DNA from 3 places in the Bacillus sp. 01N42_2 genome. Region 2 is predicted to be linked to each of the others. Evidence: predicted binding sites of a transcription regulator. Region 2 holds the regulator's gene; each other region holds the start of a gene.

Region 1 (3,281 bases), on a different contig from region 2:
GTGATTTATTCATGACGCCGGCCAGCATTTCATACAGAAGGGAGGCGTTGTCTTTTTCAATCTGTCCGTACATGGACTCCAGTGTCATATTTAACGCAATCTGCGGAAAGACAATGTTGAAATGTTCTTCATATCCTTTTAAATAAAATTCTTGCAGGTTTCGGAACGCCTCAAGGGCAGTCTCCGGTGTATGATTCTTATTCGCCAGTCCGTCCAGCTTTTGATAAAAAGGCAGAAAGGTTTCATGAATAATATCATACATACGGTCAGCCAAAACGGGAAAAAGCGCTTCTAACTGTCCTGCGGGCAGGTTGTCGTCCGTCTTATGCTGTCTGGAAAAAACATGGCCCTGGTGGAGCTTGACACGCTCAATCTCGATGCCCATCACAGGGAATGTCTTCGTACTCTCTTTGAGGCCGTATTCTAAAGCAGGCACAATGAGAGAGGCGAATAACGGGCTGATTGGGCCTTCAATATTAGACTCCATATTGATCCAAAAATCTTTCTGGTCCCGAGGCGTCATGATAAATTCCCGTTCTTCATCTGCCGCTTTCTGATCCTGCGCGATCGTTGTAATCGGTCTGGCCTGAAGCAGGTACAGCTTATTTTCGGCAAATCCGAATTCGAGATCCACGGGATAATCGTACAGTTCTTCTGTCTTTATCGTCAGCATGGCAAGCTCTTTGATGCTCTCGTCATCGAGGCAGAAGCGGTTTCTCATGTCAGCGGACGTTTCTTTTTCGGTCACGCCTTCCTTTTGAGAAACGATATACATTTCTTTTAAACCGATTTCTTTGTCAATCCGGAATGTGTCTTTATTGACGATAAATGTGTCGGGCGTCACGCTTCCGGAAACGATTGCTTCTCCGAGACCGTAGCTCGCGCTGATCATCAGTTCTCCGTCATCATGTGTGACGGGGTTTCGGCTGAAAATTACCCCTGATACCTCAGAATTGATCAGCCCTTGGACGACAACACCCATTAGCGGTTCTGCAGTGTCATTGTTCATTTTCTCTTTATAACCGCTGACCCGCGCCGAAAAGAAGGAAGCCCAGCATTCTTTCACTTTTCCGAGAAACTCTTCTTCTGTTTTGATATTTAAATAGGTTTCGTACTGGCCCGCGAAAGAAGCGCCTTCAAGATCTTCGGACGCAGACGAGGAACGTACGGCAACAGAGGCGTATGATTCTCTCAATTCATAAAAAGAGGCAATCAGCTCATCGCGGAGCTCTTTTGAAAACGTGCCGTTTATAATGGCGCGCTCCATCTTTTCCTCTTCTGCCTGAAGCCGGTTATCTTCCATAAAACGCGTCAGCGCATTTGTCTGAATGACAAAACCGTCGGGAACGGGCAGGCCGTTTTTCGTCAGTTTAATCAGGTTCATTCCTTTTGCGCCTGCTGAGCGGCTCGATTCTTCCGCTTTTTGAAATCGTACTGAATACATGCGGTATAACCCCCTTTTTTCTTCATCCAAGAAAATGATAGTAAACACTATCATTACATTGTAAAGAGGGAGGAAGAAACTGTCAAAGACACAAAGACCTAATCCTTCTCCTCCTTTCGGCTGAAGAAAGGCAATTTGGTTCATTTCATTAATGGTTCAATAGATTTACATTCGCATTTTTTCTGACAGATGATTGAAGACTGCTGAAAAAGGGTATTGTGATAGCAGGGGAGCGATTGTCCGATTCTTCATTTTTTACTATAATCAGATGAGATGAAGAATTCCCGAGGAGGGTTTTTGTGATTACAAAAGCCGTTTTTGCATTATGTTTCCCTTTTATGCTGGTCGTCCTTTTTACGCGGGTCACTTTTAACCATTATGTGGCGATCGCTCTCACAGCCGCACTGCTTTTCGCATCCTATTTAAAAGGTTACACCGAAACGTATTTCATCGTTGGATTGGATGTCGTATCATTGGTAGCCGGCGGGCTGTACATGGCCAAAAAAGAAGCAGATAAAAAGAAAGACAATGCCTGACATGGTGAATATGAAATGGAAGCCTGCTTTTACGCCATAAAAGCAGGTTTTTTATACAAAAATTGACTTGGTAAAAACAAACCATCGAACTTTAGTTCGTATTTTTAGTGATTTTGCCTGTCATTGTGTTACTATATCAATAGGAAGATTTCGTAAAGAAACGGAGGCTTTTTTGTGAAAGATCGTTTTGAGTTAGTCTCGAAATATCAGCCCCAGGGAGATCAGCCGCAAGCGATTGAGAAGCTTGTCAAAGGCATACAGGAAGGCAGAAAACACCAGACTCTCCTGGGTGCGACAGGGACGGGCAAAACCTTTACCGTGTCCAATCTGATTAAAGAAGTCAATAAGCCGACATTGGTCATTGCCCATAACAAAACCCTTGCCGGACAGCTGTACAGCGAGTTTAAGGAGTTTTTTCCGAACAACGCTGTCGAATATTTTGTCAGCTACTACGATTACTATCAGCCGGAGGCGTATGTGCCTCAAACGGATACATTTATAGAGAAAGACGCAAGTATTAACGATGAAATTGATAAACTGCGGCACTCCGCGACATCCTCTCTGTTTGAACGGAGAGATGTCATTATTATTGCGAGTGTGTCATGCATATACGGTCTCGGTTCGCCTGAAGAATACCGGGAGATGGTCGTGTCGCTCAGACCGGAAATGGAGATTGAGCGGAACGAGCTGCTGAGAAAGCTTGTGGATATCCAGTATGCCCGCAATGATATCGACTTTAAGCGGGGGACGTTCCGCGTGCGCGGCGACGTTGTGGAAATTTTCCCGGCTTCCCGTGACGAACATTGTATCAGAGTGGAATTTTTCGGAGACGAGATAGAGCGGATCAGAGAAGTTGACGCTTTGACCGGAGAGATTCTCGGCGACCGCGATCATGTCGCGATTTTCCCGGCTTCCCACTTCGTCACCCGGGCGGAAAAGATGGAAAAAGCGATTCTGAACATTGAACAGGAGCTTGAGGAGCGCTTGAAAGTCATGCGCGAAAACGGCAAGCTCCTTGAAGCGCAGCGGCTTGAGCAGCGGACGAGATATGATCTTGAAATGATGCGGGAAATGGGTTTCTGTTCGGGCATTGAGAACTATTCAAGACACTTGACGCTCCGTCCTCCGGGCTCTACGCCGTATACGCTGCTTGATTATTTTCCGGACGATTTTATGATCGTCGTTGATGAATCACATGTGACGATTCCGCAGGTGCGCGGCATGTTCAACGGTGACCAGGCAAGAAAACAGGTGCTTGTCGATCATGGGTTCCGCCTGCCGTCAGCGCTTGACAACCGTCC
Region 2 (3,281 bases):
CTCCAGCTCACCTTTATGAGCCGTCGTATATATCTTTACGTTCTCCCTGTAAATACAATGCAAAAGCGCGATCTTGGCGTTTCCTCTTCCCAGTCTTGTTTCATCCTGCACCAATATCGCGTCAATATGTGACTTTTTAATTTCATCAAGCATTTCAAATACTCCGTCGCGGTCCATTTCGTAACCGCTGGCTTTCTCTGAAATGACTTTTGCAACTTCCATGCCGTTTGCCGCAGCGATCTCACTGAGCTCCTCTTCCTGTCTTTTTAAAGACGTCTGCTGCTGTTCTTTGTTTGTGCTTACCCGGGCATAAATGAGCGCCTTCATTTCTCTCTTTCCTCTCTAATTGACAATGGCCAGCTGATATACGGCCGGATGCTCCTTTTTAACCGGAAGAATAAGTTCGTCTCCGGGCTTTATATCAGCAGTTTGGAGATGATTATTCTCCGTCACCCACTCAATGAAATCTTCTTTGTTAATATTTTTCTTCTCTGCTACTTGATCCGCAAGTGACCACAGAGTATCTCCGTCCTGAACCTTTATTTTAACATATTGGCTGAGTGCCTGATCATTTCCCGCACATGAAACAAGTAAAATAACGGCACTTAAAATCGCAGTAAACAGTCCGACAAATATGATAGATTCCTTCGCCATTTAAACAACCTCCAGAATGTTTGTTCGCTTTTTATACCTTTCAGTATATACGAACAAATGTTTCTGTCAATCGTTTTTTTCGAACCTATGTTTGTACTGTCAGGAAAATCATGCTATAATCTACTTAAAATCGACGTTTTGAGGTGCGAAATATGACGAAGCTATCAAAAAGGCAGCTTGATATCCTGCGTTTTATTAAAGAAGAGGTAAAAACGAAAGGATATCCGCCTTCTGTAAGAGAGATAGGAGAAGCAGTAGGACTGGCTTCCAGTTCAACCGTGCACGGACATTTGGCGCGGCTGGAGACAAAAGGCCTGATCAGACGGGACCCTACTAAACCGAGAGCGATTGAGGTATTGGATGAAGAAGAAGTCCAAATTCCGAAAAGCCAGGTTGTCAATGTTCCGGTCATCGGAAAAGTGACGGCGGGTATTCCGATTACGGCTGTTGAAAATATCGACGAGTATTTTCCGCTTCCTGACCGGATGGTTCCTCCGGGAGAACACGTATTCATGTTAGAAATCATGGGAGAAAGTATGATTGATGCCGGCATTTTTGACAAAGATTACGTCATTGTCAAACAGCAGAACACGGCCAATAACGGGGAAATCGTGGTGGCTATGACCGAAGATGATGAAGCCACGGTCAAGCGCTTCTATAAAGAAGACAATTATGTGCGGCTGCAGCCGGAAAATCCGACGATGGAACCGATTATCCTGCAAAACGTAAGCATTTTAGGGAAAGTGATCGGCGTATTCAGAGCCGTTCATTAATTCTATTAAACTTTATTTATCGTAAAACCCCTCTGAAAGGGGTTTTTCTTTTGCAAAAAAAGAGCAGATTCGCCCTGGCTTAAGAAACGAACCTGCTAAGGAGGAAAAACTTACATCTTTATTATCTGTCATCTCACTTTTGAAGTCAACAAATAATGTTTCCTAAAGGAAACTTTTTATCCATTTTTCAACTTTTGTATTTGTGCGGGCTGATTTTGATATACATCTACCTTTACCTGGAGCGGGCGGATTACATTGTATTTGTGAAAATTTAGTACATAGCACAATAAGTTTTGATGAGGTGTAAAAAAACCCGCTGCCTTTGCGGGTATCTATTTTCAATCAAAATGATAATATTCCACGCCGTATAACCCTTTAATATGAACAGGTTCACAGACGTTTGAAGAGCTTTCAATCAGAATCCTGTATTTGTGATATGGATCAATTGATTTTTTGTCCTGGGCACTTAGGTTTAACCAGCTGCCGCTGTAACTTTTAGAACTTAATGTATAAAAGTTTCCGTTCAGCGCCATCCGCTGGAGTTTCACGTTTAAATTGCATGAAGAATTGTTCACAATGGTGAACTTGTATCCTAATAGGTAATCATCAGCTGATACAGCCCCCGGATTTTCAATAAAAAACTCTTTTACATCTCCCTCCATTATAAAGCTTGTTTTTGATCCGAATTCAGTGGTAGCCGCTTCTGCTGAGTGTACTCCGCAAAAACATAATAAAAAAACAGCAATACATATCCACCATTTTTTCAATTTTGCATCCCCCTTTTTTACATATTTTAACTTGTGAATATGGTGATGTCTATTTACATTTTATTGAAACGCACACTTTATAACCACTATATACCAGTTTAAAAATTTGCTGATTGCCTACAATGAAGACTAAACGAAATAACGAAGGTGGTTCAAATGAAACATGTAATTGCTTTCGCTTCTAAAACAGCGCTCACACTTGCTTTGCTGTACATTGTTCTCGATCTGATGTACCAAGTAACTTTTTTAAACGTTCTGTTTATTACCTTGATCTTAAGTTTGGTCACTTACTTTTTGGGTGATTGCATGATTCTGCCGCGAACAAGCAATTTTACAGCCGTTGCAGCTGATTTCGGAATTTCATTCATTATATTATGGATATTTCTAATGAACATTGGCGGGTTTAATGTCTCCCCTGCAGCGGCAGCGGTTATTTCTGCATTTTGCCTTTCTGTTTTTGAAGCATTTTTCCACCGGTATCTGCAGCAATTTGTGCTGCCTGAAGATTATCAGGGCGAAACAGGGACAGACAGCACACAATTGAGATATCAAACCGAGGCGTCTGAAGAATTAATGCCGGAAAAAGATTCTGAAGAAAAAACATAAAAAGGAGGCATCCGCCTCCTTTCTTTTTATTTTTGCTTCTGATCGTCCAGCGGCAGCTGCAGCAGTGAGTCTGTGCCTGTCGCTTTCGGTGTTTTTCCGTCCCATTTTTCAATCCATTTATATTTGATCATTTCATCAGACATTGATTTTTTTATGATTTGGTTATAATCAGCGATCCCTTCCGCTTCAATTTTTTTCTTTTTCGCTTCTGCTTCAGCTATTTTAATTTCAGTCTGCGTCCGTTCAAGCTCCTGTGAAGACTTCACTCTTGCATCAATGGCTTCCTGTGTGGCTTTATCCGGCTTCGGTACGCCAAGCGTCAGATCATCAATTAAAAATCCAAGGTTCTTCATATCCTCAGCAAACCTTTTTTGAACATCGGCAGCGGCTTCTGCAGATTTTTGCCCGTATGTGTCAATAACCGAGTATTTGCTGATTGATTTTCGCGCCGCGTCCCACAGTCTTGTTTTTAAATATGTAT
Region 3 (3,281 bases), on a different contig from region 2:
AAACAGCAGGACAAGCTGATAAAGAGGCATGATGATCGCGTTTTTCCGAAACACCCGCGGATGCTCCGCCGAATAGGAAGCGGCAAAGGTATGGGGCCACATATAAAAGCCGAGAGCGGTCAGCAGGACGGTTGAGCTGAACCATGAAGGGCTCTGTCCGGTTTTAGAAAGTGTAAGAAATCCGGGTTTTGCGGCGTCGATTTGTTTGAACATCTCCGCAAAACCGCCGTAGTAATGAATGGGCAGATAAATGCCTAAATACAGGACGATGCCTAAAATCATGATGTCTTTGACGACTGATATCCACGCTGAACCGTGGATTCCTGAAATCATCACATAAATCGTGATGGAGACAGCGCCGATCCAGACTGCGGCTGATGGCGGAATCTGGCCGTACGACGTTGCTGAAACAATTAATCCGAGCCCTTTCAGCTGCAGGACGAGATAGGGGATGAGAGATGCGATGCCGACGAGCGATACGAGAATGCCGAGGAGCGGGCTGTTGTATTTTGAAGTAAAAAAATCAGATTGCGACATCAGTTTGTGCTGTTTGGCGTATGTCCACACGGCAGGCAGAAGCCAATATGACAAAATGTAGGCAAGACAGCCGTAAGCGATAATGTAAAAGGCGGGACCCCCTTTTCCGTAAGCCCATCCGCTTCCGCCGAGGAATGTGAAGGTCGTGTAAATTTCTCCCGCCATTAATAAGAAGACAAACATCGTGCCGAAGCCGCGTCCGCCCACCGTCCATTGTTCAAGATCCATCTTTTTTCCTTTTCGGGCGCGGATTCCGAGATATACACAAAACAGGAGCACGGCGGCCATTACGGGAAATGCGGCGTTCATTCCGTCTCACCCGCCTTGTTTTCTTTGTCCAATTTGTAAACCGCAGCCATCAGAACAGAAGTCAGAACCGCCCAGATGACGACATATGCGAGAATGAAAGGCATTCCGAAAACATAAGGCGTCACCCGGTTGGCGAATGGAATGCCGGCGAGAATTCCGAAAAAGGGCAGGGCAGCGAGAACATGAATCAGTTTCATAACATTCCTCCTTTTCATTGAAAACAGCGTGTCCCGAATTATAAAGAAAATCATGTCGAATGTATAGTGTGAATAGTCTGAATTTTATTGATTGAAAGGAAAAGCAGTCACGGCTGCTTTTTAAATGGCTGCAAGAGACAGGTAATACTCCAATAAGGCGGTTACCTGTTCCCGTATTCTCGGGTTGAAATAACGGTGTTTTTCTTCATAGCCGTTAATGGTGCATATATAAAGCGTAAATGCTTCATCTCTTTGGGCTTCGTATATTTTGATTTTACGCTTTCTTAACTCTTTTCGAACATCACTCAAATCCTTTTGTGCTAATTTTAAAGAGCAGCTGATAAGCTGTTTATAGGGTTGTTTTAATTTGAACGGGCACGAATCAAGCGCTTCGAGATCCCGATTCAGAATGGCGGCTGCCATGGGCAGAAACAGCCCTTTTTCGATGAGGTCGCGGGTGCCGCTCCGGATGTCAGGCATAAATACTCCTTCTTTCTTAAAAGAGAACATTTGTTCTTATTTTATACTCGCTTACACGATATTTCAAGTCGGAAAATCTCGTAAACATTTTCGTTTTTTGGAGATAATGTGTAGAATAAGGATAGACAAACTCGTTAAGGAGTATAAACGTTGGAGCAATTTTTATCATATTTGACTGAGGAACAGCTGACGGAATGGTTCCAAAGCTATAGAGCTTTCGGCCCGGCTGCTGCGGTTTTACTGCCTTTTATTGAAGCGTTTCTTCCGTTTTTGCCGCTTGTTGTATTTGTGGTGGCGAATACGAATGCATTTGGACTGTGGGAAGGTTTTTTTCTGTCGTGGCTCGGATCTGCGGCAGGATCACTGCTTATGTTTTATGCCGTCCGCCGTTTCGGACAGAAAAGAGCTTTCGGTTTCATCCGCAGGCATCAGACCATAAGGCGGATGATGCTGTGGGTTGAGCGGCACGGTTTCGGTCCGCTGTTTATTTTACTTTGCTTCCCCTTTACGCCGTCCGCTGCGGTTCATATCGTTGCCGGCCTGTCACGGGTGGGGGCGCTGCAGTTTGTATCAGCCGCCGCTATGGGGAAAATGGTCATGATCTTTATGATCAGCTTTATCGGGTATGACCTTCACGCGCTCTTTACACAGCCTTTCAGGATGGCGGGCGCCTTAACGGTGATAACGGTGCTGTGGTATGCAGGAAAGCATATCGAACGGCGTTTACAGACGAGGATCAGTCAGCATGAGAAAGACGGAGGGAGACAGGAATCTTGAAAAAACGATTTTGGTTTATAGCCGGCGTGCTTATCGTTGTTTTGGCCATACAATTAAAAAATGCCATTTTTATTGATTATAAAGTCGAAGGAATCAGCATGAATCCGACCTTTAAACAAGGAAATGAGCTGATAGTCAACAAGTTTTCCCATCGTTACAAAACGATCCGCCGTTTCGATATTGTCCTGTTTAAAGGCCCACACCGCAAAGTGCTGATCAAACGTGTCATCGGGCTCCCGGGCGAGTCGATCGCTTACAGGGAAGACCAGCTGTATGTGAATGGAAAACGGGTTTCAGAACCGTTTTTAAAACCGTTAAAGTCATCATTGTCCGCAGGCAGCCATGTGACCGGTGATTATACATTGAAGGAAACGACCGGGCGCAAAAGCATACCGAAGGGGCAATATTTCGTTATTGGCGACAATCGCATATACAGCCTCGACAGCCGCCATTTCGGACCGATTAAGGATAAAGACATCGTCGGGGTCATCAGTGAATCAGACGCCAAGTGAACGGCGTCTTTTTTTCGGAAATGATTGTCAAAAGGCAGAGGGAAGATTATAATGGAGATTGTTACGCATGAAACAAAAATCAAGCGTTTTATTTTTGATGATTTTGTTGCGCGCGTAACAATAAATATGAAAGAAGGCTGATGAGATGGAAACACAGGCTGCCATTATCGGGGGAGGTCCGGTCGGGCTCATGCTCGCATCAGAGCTTGCGCTTGCCGGAGTGAAAACGACTGTCATTGAACGATTGAAGAAGACGGTGCCCTATTCCAAGGCGCTTATCATGCATCCGCGCACACTGGAGCTTTTTGCAATGAGAGGCATATTGAAACGCTTTTTGGATAAAGGGACGAAGGTGTCATCCGGCCATTTTTCGATGCTGGATACACGGCTGGATTTTTCCCGGCTGGATTCTAAGCAGAATTATTCGTTAATGCTGCCTCAGGCTGATACGGAGCGGCTCTTGGAAGAA

The links. The regulator LexA, encoded in region 2, represses DNA repair genes until DNA is damaged. The targets are predictions, from matches to a motif close to CGAACATATGTTCG.
Region 1: uvrB (excinuclease ABC subunit UvrB) is a predicted target of LexA. The motif match lies at 2,066-2,079, and genes of this name have one in related genera.
Region 3: AC1DN5_RS13110 (YhjD family protein) is a predicted target of LexA. The motif match lies at 1,547-1,560, and genes of this name have one in related genera.

Annotation. Positions count from the first base shown of each region.
Region 1 covers NZ_JBFTRO010000001.1:262,733-266,013, reverse strand. Annotated here, with positions in the region: gene AC1DN5_RS01420 (PEP/pyruvate-binding domain-containing protein) at 1-1,444, opposite strand, end outside; gene AC1DN5_RS01415 (CsbA family protein) at 1,744-1,980, shown strand; gene uvrB (excinuclease ABC subunit UvrB) at 2,155-3,281, shown strand, end outside.
Region 2 covers NZ_JBFTRO010000002.1:100,170-103,450, forward strand. Annotated here, with positions in the region: gene AC1DN5_RS04440 (YneB family resolvase-like protein) at 1-327, opposite strand, end outside; gene yneA (cell division suppressor protein YneA) at 343-654, opposite strand; gene lexA (transcriptional repressor LexA) at 807-1,427, shown strand; gene AC1DN5_RS04455 (hypothetical protein) at 1,766-2,194, opposite strand; gene AC1DN5_RS04460 (YndM family protein) at 2,351-2,800, shown strand; gene AC1DN5_RS04465 (prohibitin family protein) at 2,827-3,281, opposite strand, start outside.
Region 3 covers NZ_JBFTRO010000005.1:167,628-170,908, forward strand. Annotated here, with positions in the region: gene AC1DN5_RS13100 (sodium:solute symporter family protein) at 1-846, opposite strand, end outside; gene AC1DN5_RS13105 (DUF3311 domain-containing protein) at 843-1,043, opposite strand; gene AC1DN5_RS13110 (YhjD family protein) at 1,164-1,523, opposite strand; gene AC1DN5_RS13115 (TVP38/TMEM64 family protein) at 1,674-2,300, shown strand; gene lepB (signal peptidase I) at 2,297-2,812, shown strand; gene AC1DN5_RS13125 (monooxygenase) at 2,958-3,281, shown strand, end outside.